3 regions of the Streptomyces sp. NPDC127119 genome follow, and region 2 is predicted to be linked to each of the others. Evidence: riboswitches for the same ligand, from Rfam matches in the RefSeq annotation. Region 2 holds a riboswitch; each other region holds the start of a gene.

Region 1 (3,236 bases), on a different contig from region 2:
AGCACGCCGAGGGAGGCGGCCGAGGTACGCAGCAGGAGTTCCCCGGCGCGTACCGGACCACCCTCCGCCAGGGTCACGAACCCGTCCGGGCCGCCGACCTGGAGCAGCAGGGGCAGCGCACCGGTCACGCAGAAGCCCAGCGGCACCCGGTAGGCGCGCCAGAGCCGCCGGGCGGGTACCGCGGCCGGGCCCAGCAGCACAGTGAGGGCGGTCACCAGGACCAGGGCGGCGCCCGGCCAGGGCGGGAGGGAGATCGCGAGGACGGTCAGGCCGAGACCGAGCACGGCCTTGTCCACGGGATGGCGGCGGCGCCAGCGACTGCTGTGCGCCGCCGCGTCGATCGGCAGCACGAAGGTTCAGGCCCGTTCGGTCGGTCGGCTCGGCCCGGCCGCGGACGCACCGGCAGCGTCGGACGCCTTGTCCGTCGGTCCCTGGTCGTCCTCCCGCTGTGCCAGGACCCGCAGTTCGCCCTGGCGCCTGCCCCGGCGCAGGCCGAAGTAGTAGGCGAGGACGCCCGCGCCGAGGGCGGCCTGGAGGGCGAACAGCGCCGACTCGATCTCACCGGAGGGCGGCTCGTACAGGGGTGAGAACCACGGCTCGTAGTCCGGCTCGATCTCGGTGATCGCGGTCTCCGCCTCCGCGTCGGCGCCCGTGAACGGCTCCTTCTTGTGGTCGCCCATGCCGAAGACCAGCGGCAGGACGGCGAGCGCGGCCACCACGAGCAGCAGCAGGGCGTTGATCTTCGCGTTACGGCTCATCGGGCCACCGTCCCGGTCGTCTCGGGCGTCTCGTCGGTCTCGTGAGTCTCGTTCGGGCCGGACTTCCCGGTCCGGGTCCGCCTGCCGGTCAGGAACACACCGAGCCGGGTCAGTTCGCCCTTGCTCGACTGCACCAGCAGCCGCATCACGAGCACGGTGAGCAGGCCCTCGCTGACCGCGAGCGGGATCTGGGTGACGGCGAAGATCGAGCCGAACTTGCCGAGCGCGCCCAGGAATCCACTGCTCGGGTCGGGGAACGCGAGCGCCAGCTGCACGCTGGTGACGCAGTAGGTGGACAGGTCGGCGACGAACGCGGCGAAGAACACCGCGACCATCAGCGGCGCGTCGAACCGCCGGAACAGCCGGTACACCGCGTAGCCGGCCCACGGGCCGACGATCGCCATCGAGAAGACGTTGGCGCCCAGCGTGGTCAGTCCGCCGTGCGCGAGCAGCAGCGCCTGGAAGAGCAGGGTGATGGTGCCCAGGACCGCCATGATCGGTGGCCGGAACAGGATGGCGCCGAGGCCGGTGCCGGTGGGATGCGAACAGCTGCCGGTCACCGACGGCAGTTTCAGTGCGGAGAGAACGAAGGTGAAGGCCCCCGACGCGCCGATGAGGAGCGTGCTCTCGGGATGTTCTCTGACCTCACGGGTGAGCGACCGGACTCCGTGGACGACGAACGGCGCCGACGCGACGCCCCAGGCGACCGCGTGCGCCGGAGGAAGGAAACCCTCGGCTATGTGCATGGCTCAGCAGACCCTCTCCAGCACCTCGTGGATGGTTGACGTGCCTTGGCCGGTCTCCTGGCTTACGGGTAACACCACCCGTGCTCCGCCTTCCCGGGTCCGAGGACCCAGTGGCTGCCCGTGAGGGCCGGAGCCGGACTTCCCGATCACAGTGGCGAGGGCCGCACCGGCATCACACCGATTTCCCGAGCACCAAGGCGTCGTGACAGTAGTGCGCGTACAGGGGTGGTGACAAGCGGCCCTCGGGGGGCGTGAGAGTGGTCACGCGGCGCGCGCCGGTCCTCCCGGTGGGAACGGAGCGCCTGTTCAGCCGCCCTGCACATGGGCCAGGAGTTCCCGCAGCCGCCGGGTCGCGGGGTGGCCGGGGCCGAGGCCGCGCTCGCTGTCGGCCAGGGCTCGCGTGAACAGCTCGGCACTGCGCGCGGGGTTTCCCACCACGTGGTGGACATGGGCGAGTTCGCAGCGGGAGAGCAGGGTGTCGGGGTGGTCGGCGCCCAGGACGCGTTCACGGTCGGCGAGCGTGCGCTCGTGGAGCGGGACGGCGAGCACGGGGTTCCCCGTCAGCACGTGGGCGCGGGCGAGATTGTCCCGGCACTGCAGGGTGAGCAGGTCGGTGGGTCCCAGGACGCGCTCGCGGGCCGCCAGCGCGCTCTCGTAGAGCGGGACGGCACGGTCCGGGGCGCCCTCCGCCTCGTACGCGCCCGCGAGGTTGTTCCGGCAGGTCAGCGTATGGGGATCGGCGGCGCCCAGGACGCGCTCGCTGTCGGCCAGGTTCCGCTCGGACAGTGAGACTGCCTGCTTGAGGTGTCCTGCCTGCAGACAGGCGCCCGCGAGGTTGTTGCGGGAGCGCAGGGTGTCCGGATGGTCGGGCCCGAGGTCCTGTTCGTGCTCGGCCACCTGACGCTCGACGAAGGCCACCAGGTCGTCCCCGGCCAGGTCAGGGGTGTCCGCGGACCGTCCGCTGTCCGGCCGGGGCATCGGGAGTCCGGCGAAGGACCGTTCCTCCGAGGCCTGTCGCAGTTCCTCGCGCAGCGACCGCATGGTCCCGGCGCACCCCGTGCACGACTGTCCCGCCATCCTGACGACCCCTCTTCCGCCACCTGTTCCCAGCGTACGTACGGCAGGTGTCCCGCGGGCTCCCGGAACAGGCCACACCGCTGCCGGGTGCCGCCTTCTGCGGCGCCGGTCCACAAGAGATGCTGCGGGGGTGTCGATTCGGCTCACCCCGGTTCGTCGGGGAGGTACAGGGTCTCAGGAACACCGGGAGGAACCATGAAGTACATGCTGCTGGTCTGTGGGGACGACACCGCCGACGCCTCGGGGATGGCCCCCGTCGAACCATGGGTGGAGGAGCTGAGCGTGCGCCGCGGTGTACGGCTGCACGGCCACCGGCTGCGGCCCCCGGCCGACGCGGTGACCGTGCGCGTCCGCGAGGGCGAAGTGCTGCGCACCGACGGTCCGTTCGCGGAGACGAAGGAGTACGTCGCCGGGTACGACATCCTTGAGTGCGACAGCCTGGAGGAGGCAGTGGAGGCCGCTTCGAAGCACCCGGTGGCGGCCCTCGGGGCCATGGAGGTGCGCGCGTTCTGGGACGACGAGGACGCCGAGGGGGAGATCCGCCGGCTCGACGCGGAACTGACGGCCGCCGGGCGGGAGCGGGACTTCGACCGGGCGATGGCCTGTTACGCACCGGACGTGGAGGTGTTCCACCCGGTGAGCGGTCTGGAGCAGC
Region 2 (3,236 bases):
GCTCGGGCTGTGGTGATGGCTGAAGACCAGCACCTGGGCGTCGTCGGCCCGGGAGTTGCGTACGAGGCGGCCGTCGGCGTCGTACGACCGGGAACTGTGCGCGGCGAGCGTCCGTTCCAGCCAGCGCAGTTGACCGGTGCCCAGCGAGCCCTCGTAGTGGCCGCTGCGGTACGTCGTGTCGATGCTGACGCCGATGACGTTCTCGGCGATCCGGAAGGAGTAGTACATCCGGTCGCCGTCCAGGCTGTCCTGGGTGTAGCCGTGGCCGACCGGTCCCGCCCCTGCCCGCCCGGGGTCGAGGTGTGCGGCCAGATACTCGTGCGGGGTGCACAGCCGGCGCCGCTCGTCGGCCGTCACGGGCCGTGCCGAGCGGGCGTGCCGTCGCAGGATCGCTTCGAGCACCTCGCTCTTGGGGTCGTCGCCGGTCCGCAGGGCCTTCGCGTAGGCGGCCGTGTCCGTGTCCGGGACCGACAGCAGCTTCCGGGAGCCCGTCGCGAAGTCGCCGAGCGCGGGTGACAGGCAGCCGCCGGGCAGATCGTCGTGGTTGCCCACCGTCGAGTACCAGGGGATGCCGAGCCCCGGGCTGGTCACCGGCCGCCGCGCGGCCGTGAGGAACCCGGGGACGGCGGGCAGCCCGCGCCGCTTGTCCAGGTCGCGCAGGCCCGGGTCGTCCGGGTGCCAGTAGAGGGGGAGCCCCGAGTTCTGGACGCCTTCGTACGCCGACGGGTCGCCGGAGTCGGGAGTGATCCGGCCGCCGCTCATCAGCGTGAGGAACCAGTCGAGTTCGAGCGCGGAGTTGTTGTCGATGTTGTCGCCGGTCGTCATCACGAACGCGGGCGGCAGACCGGTGTGCGGGCCCTCGGCGAGCGCGTTCACCTGCTCCACGAGCGCGACGGCCCCCGCCACGGTCAGCGCCTCCTGAGGACGCCAGGCCGCGGCCCCGCCCGAGCGCAGGAACTCCGTGCGCAGCGGGTTCTGCACATCGGTCAGGTGCAGGTCGGTGAACTGGACGAAGCACGCGAGCGGGGTCCGCCGGTCCGGGCGGCCGGTGGCGGCGGGGGCGAGTTCCTCCCGTACGACCAGGGGCAGGCCCGGACCCGTGACGAGTCGGCGGTAGGTGCCGGAGTGCGGGCTTCCGCTCAGCCGGGCGGTCATGTCCAGGGTGGTGGCCGCGTACGGCGCCGGCCGCCGGGTGGCACGGGCCGGCCGCTGGGCCACCTGTTCGGCTGCGGGAACCGCGGAGGGGCCGGGGCGCTGCGGGGGGACGAGGGTCGCCGCTCCCGCTGCCGCCGTCGCCCCCGCCGCCATCGCGAGGGTGCCGGAGACGAGCAGGAAGCGACGGCGGTCGATGGCCGTCGCGGCTTCCCCATCGGCCGGGTCCCTCCCGGACGGATCCCGTCCGGCCATGTCCTTTCCGGCGGTCCCGGTGATTCCGGAGGTTCCGGTCCTGGGCTGGTCCTGCGGCATGGGTCGGTCCTCCGGTGCCTCCGAGCGGCGCGCTGAACGGAACCACTCATTCAGGCCGCGGGGGCACGGGCGTGGCGCCACCGTGAACACCGCCGGAACAGGAGAAACGTACGAAACGGGCGGCGGAGACCGGCATTCACGTCGAGCCCCCGCCACGTCACGACCGAGCCCCCGCCGCACTGCCGCACGGCCGTGAAAGCCGCCGTGATAGCTTGCGAAAGCCAGTCGAACCCATGTACGTGGGTCAGGGAATCCGGTGGAAATCCGGAGCTGACGCGCAGCGGTGAGGGTGACGGGCGGGGCATCGGCCACTGGACCGGATCGACGGTCCGGGAAGGCGCCTCGTCCGGGTGAACCCGAGTCCGAAGACCTGCTGGCGGCCTCCGCGGTCCCGAGACGGCGGGGGAGCACCGTACGACCGGGCTCCGCGTTCGAGCCCTCGACGTCTGAGGAACTTCCGTGCCCATCGCACGCCCCACCCGCCCTGCCGCCCTGCTCGTTTCCGGGGTCGTTCTGCTGACCGCGTGCGGTGGTGCCGACTCGTCCGGCTCAGCCGGCAAGGACTCCGCGGCAGCCGTCACCCTGGAGAACTGCGGTCACACCGTCCGCGTGGAGTCCCCGCCGCGCAAGGCCGTCTCCCTCAACCAGGGCACCACCGAGATCATGTTCTCGCTGGGCCTCGCCGACCGGATGGCCGGCAGCGCCACCTGGACCGACCCGGTGATGAAGGGCCTGGAGAAGGCCGACGCGCAGGTGAAGCGGATCGCCGACAACAACCCGTCGTTCGAACGGGTCCTGGACGCCGACCCCGACTTCGTCGCCGCCTCGTTCGTGTCCACGCTCGGCAAGGGAGGCGTCGCCACCCGCGAGCAGTTCGAGAAGCTCGGCGTACCCGCGTACGTCTCGCCCTCCGACTGCGCGGGCAAGGACAACACCGGGGACGGCGACGGCGCCCGCAAGAAGCCCCTCGGCATCGACGCCATCTACGGGGAGATACGCGACCTGGCCGAGGTGTTCGGTGTGGAGGAGCGGGGCGACAAGCTGGTCGCCGAGCTCCGGCAGCGCATGAAGAAGGCCACCGCGGGCATCGACGCCTCCGACGTCTCCCTCCTGTACTGGTTCGCCAACTCCGAGTCGCCCTACATGGCCGGCTGCTGCGGCGCCCCCGGCATCATCACCCGGGCGTTCGACGCGAAGAACGTCTTCGACGACACCCACGAGGAATGGCCCCAGATCAACTGGGAGACGGTCGCCGACCGCGACCCCGACGTCCTCGTCATCGGCGATCTGACCCGCAAGTCGCAGACCGCCGAGTCCGCGAAGAAGAAGATCGAGTTCCTGGAGTCCGACCCGGTCACCAAGAACATGACCGCCGTGAAGAAGAAGCGGTACGTCCTGCTCAGCGGGCAGGCCATGAACCCGACCATCCGTACCGTCGAGGGCGTCGAACAAGTGGCCGCCGCCCTGCGGGAGTTCGGGCTCACGGGGTGACTCGCCGGATGGCACGGCCGCGTGTGGGACTGCTCTGCGCGGCTGGTGTGGCACTGCTCGTCGCCTCCGTCGCCGTCGCGATCACCATCGGCCCGGCGGACATCCGCGTCGCCGACGTCTGGTCCGTGGTCGCCTCCCATCTGGGCTGGGGGAGTACGGAGCTGAGCCCCATCCGGGACGGCATCGTCTGGCAGCTGCGGCTGCCGCGCACCCTGCTGGCCGCCGTCTGCGGGGCCGGACTCGCCGTGTGCGGCGCGGTCATGCAGTCGCTGCTGCGC
Region 3 (3,236 bases), on a different contig from region 2:
GACGCCGACCGATGCGGAGAAGACCGCGCTGGGCACCCTCGCAGGGCGGCTGCCGCTCGTACTGGGCTGAGCCGGCACCCGCGGCGGGTACGAGGTCGGCCGGCCGATCGACAGCCCCGCCGTGCCAGTCTCGCGACCTGGGGCCAGGCTCCTGACCTGGACCGTTCACCGCACGACCGCATCGCACCCCCGCCGGTGCGCTCCCGGCGCCGCCCTTCTAGGGTGCCGCCATGGACTCGCAGCACTACCTCTCAGAACTGTTCTCCCTGGACGGCCGGGTCGCCCTGGTGACCGGCGGCAGCTCCGGCATCGGGCGGGGCATGGCGGAAGCGCTGGCCCGCGCCGGTGCGAGCGTCGTCGTCGTGGCCCGCAAGGAAGCGGAACTGCGGGCGACGGTCGAGGAGTTGGCTGCGCTCGGCTGCCGTGCGGCCTGGGTCGGCGCGGATCTCGGTACGCGTGAAGGCGTGCGCGAGGCCGCCGAGCGGGCGGTCGAGGCCTTCGGTGAACCCGACATCCTCGTCAACTGCGCCGGGGTCAACCTCCGGCCGCCGATGAGCGAGCTCAGCGACGAGGTCTGGGACACCACCATGGCCCTGAACCTGGACGCGCCCTTCCTGCTGGGCCGGCGTTTCGGCCCGGCCATGGCCGAGCGGGGCTTCGGGCGGATCATCCACATCACCTCGCAGCAGGCGCACCGCGCCTTCGTCCAGAGCGGCGCCTACGGCGTCGCCAAGGGGGCGCTGGAGTCACTGGCCCGCTCGCAGGCGGAGGCCTGGTCGCCGTACGGGGTCACCGTCAACACGCTGGTGCCGGGCTTCGTGATGACACCGCTGAACCGGCGGCTGTCGTCCGACCCGGAGAAGGTGGCGGCCCTGGCGGCGCGCACGATGGTCGGACGCAACGGCCTCGCGGAGGACTTCGCGGGCGCGGCGGTCTTCCTGGCGAGCGCCGCCTCCGCGTACGTCACCGGGCAGTCGGTCTTCGTCGACGGCGGCTTCTCCGTGCACTGAAAAGTTTTCCACGACCGGGGTGTGCCCCGTAGGGTGGCCGGTGCAGCTGGTTCGCCCCGTCCGCCAGACGGGTGCGTCGCAAGAGGGAACCCGGTGGGAATCCGGGACTGCCCCGCAGCGGTGAGTGGGAACGACCGCCGTCACACGCACTGGGCCCGGCCGGGTCTGGGAAGCGACGGCCAGTAGGTGTCCTCCGCAGGGAGGACGTGCCCGCGAGTCCGAAGACCTGCCAACTGCCCGTGCGCGAACCATTCGTGCGCGGAGATCCCGGTGACCTCGTGGGCGGGTCGGCGTACTTGATCCGGCGGACGACCGCGCTCTGCGCGCGGCTCGGTTTCCGCCCGGTCCGTCACCCCTTCGCGCTCGCGTCCCGTCCCGGGATCCCAGGGAGATATCTCGCGAAGGAGATTTCCGTGACAGCGCAGTCCGCAGCCGCGGCGGCACGGGCCACCGTGTACGGCTACCCCCGCCAGGGACAGAACCGGGAACTGAAGAAGGCCGTCGAGGGCTACTGGAAGGGCCGGGTCGACGCCGAAGCCCTCCGGGCCACCGCCGCCGAGCTGCGCCGGGCCAACTGGCGGCAGCTGGCCGAGGCCGGCGTCCACGAGGTTCCCACCGGTGACTTCTCGTACTACGACCACGTCCTGGACGCCGGTGTCATGGTCGGCGCGATCCCCGCACGCCACCGCGCCGCCGTCGAGGCCGACGCGCTCGACGGCTACTTCGCCATGGCGCGCGGCACCCAGGACGTGGCGCCGCTGGAGATGACCAAGTGGTTCGACACCAACTACCACTATCTGGTGCCCGAGTTGGGTCCGGACACCGTCTTCACGGCCGACTCGAGCAAGCAGGTCGCGGAGCTGAAGGAAGCCCTGGCGCTCGGGCTCACCGCACGTCCCGTCCTCGTCGGACCCGTCACCTACCTCCTGCTCGCCAAGCCCGCCCCGGGTGTCGCCGCCGACTTCGACCCGCTCACCCTCATCGACCGGCTGCTGCCCGTGTACGCCGAGATCGTCGCCGATCTTCGCGCCGCGGGGGCGGAGTGGGTCCAGCTCGACGAGCCCGCCCTGGTGCAGGACCGCACACCCGCCGAGCTGAACACGGCCACCCGCGTCTACCGTGACCTCGGCGCCCTGACCGACCGCCCGAAGCTGCTGGTCGCGTCCTACTTCGCCCGGCTCGGCGACGCCCTGCCGGTGCTGGCCAAGGCCCCGGTGGAAGGTCTCGCGCTGGACTTCACCGAGTCGGCCGCCGCCAACCTGGACGCGCTCGCCGCCGTGGGCGGACTGCCCGGCAAGCGTCTGATCGCCGGAGTGGTCAACGGCCGCAACATCTGGGTCAACGACCTGGAAAAGTCCCTCGGCACGCTCGGCACCCTGCTCGGGCTGGCCGACCGGGTCGACGTGGCCGCCTCCTGCTCCCTCCTCCACGTCCCCCTCGACGCCTCCGCGGAACGCGACATCGAGCCGCAGATCCGCCGCTGGCTCGCCTTCGCCCGGCAGAAGACCGCGGAGATCGTCACTCTCGCCAAGGGCCTCGCGGGCGGCACCGGCGCGATCGCCGCCGAACTCGCCGCCAACCGGGCCGACCTGGCCTCCCGCGCCGGGTCCGCGATCACCCGCGACCCCGCCGTACGGGCCCGGGCCGCCGCCGTCACGGACGCCGACGCCCGCCGCTCCCTGCCGTACGCCGAGCGGGCCGCGGCCCAGCGCGCCCGCCTCGGCCTGCCGCTGCTGCCGACCACCACCATCGGCTCGTTCCCCCAGACCACGGAACTGCGCACGGCACGGGCCGACCTGCGCGCCGGGCGGATCGACAGCGCCGGGTACGAGGAGCGCATCCGGGCCGAGATCGGCGAGGTGATCTCGTTCCAGGAGAAGACCGGCCTCGATGTGCTCGTGCACGGCGAACCCGAACGCAACGACATGGTCCAGTACTTCGCCGAACAGCTCACCGGATACCTCGCCACCCAGCACGGCTGGGTCCAGTCCTACGGCACGCGGTACGTCCGCCCGCCGATCCTCGCCGGAGACATCTCCCGCCCCGAACCCATGACGGTGCGCTGGACGACGTACGCCCAGTCGCTCACCGCCAAGCCGGTCAAGGGCATGCTGACCGGGCCCGTCACCATGCTCGCCTGGTCCTTCGTCCGCGACGACCAGCCCCTCGGCGACACCGCCCGCCAGGTCGCCCTCGCCCTGCGCGACGAGGTGAACGACCTTGAGG

Evidence for each region. Region 2 has a riboswitch for cobalamin ahead of ACFVH5_RS25835 (ABC transporter substrate-binding protein). Riboswitches for the same ligand answer to the same signal wherever they lie in the genome.
Region 1: another riboswitch for cobalamin. It lies ahead of ACFVH5_RS13225 (energy-coupling factor ABC transporter permease); the one in region 2 lies ahead of ACFVH5_RS25835 (ABC transporter substrate-binding protein).
Region 3: another riboswitch for cobalamin. It lies ahead of metE (5-methyltetrahydropteroyltriglutamate--homocysteine S-methyltransferase); the one in region 2 lies ahead of ACFVH5_RS25835 (ABC transporter substrate-binding protein).

What each region holds. Positions count from the first base shown of each region.
Region 1 is NZ_JBHXTO010000022.1:48,814-52,049, forward strand. Features, by position in the region: gene cbiQ (cobalt ECF transporter T component CbiQ) at 1-350, opposite strand, end outside; gene ACFVH5_RS13220 (energy-coupling factor ABC transporter substrate-binding protein) at 357-758, opposite strand; gene ACFVH5_RS13225 (energy-coupling factor ABC transporter permease) at 755-1,504, opposite strand; cobalamin riboswitch at 1,534-1,716, opposite strand; gene ACFVH5_RS13230 (tetratricopeptide repeat protein) at 1,811-2,545, opposite strand; gene ACFVH5_RS13235 (nuclear transport factor 2 family protein) at 2,777-3,236, shown strand, end outside.
Region 2 is NZ_JBHXTO010000068.1:22,827-26,062, forward strand. Features, by position in the region: gene ACFVH5_RS25830 (TIGR03767 family metallophosphoesterase) at 1-1,407, opposite strand, end outside; cobalamin riboswitch at 1,673-1,860, shown strand; gene ACFVH5_RS25835 (ABC transporter substrate-binding protein) at 1,927-2,958, shown strand; gene ACFVH5_RS25840 (FecCD family ABC transporter permease) at 2,967-3,236, shown strand, end outside.
Region 3 is NZ_JBHXTO010000148.1:9,224-12,459, reverse strand. Features, by position in the region: gene ACFVH5_RS37340 (maleylpyruvate isomerase N-terminal domain-containing protein) at 1-70, shown strand, start outside; gene ACFVH5_RS37335 (SDR family NAD(P)-dependent oxidoreductase) at 231-1,010, shown strand; cobalamin riboswitch at 1,041-1,259, shown strand; gene metE (5-methyltetrahydropteroyltriglutamate--homocysteine S-methyltransferase) at 1,424-3,236, shown strand, end outside.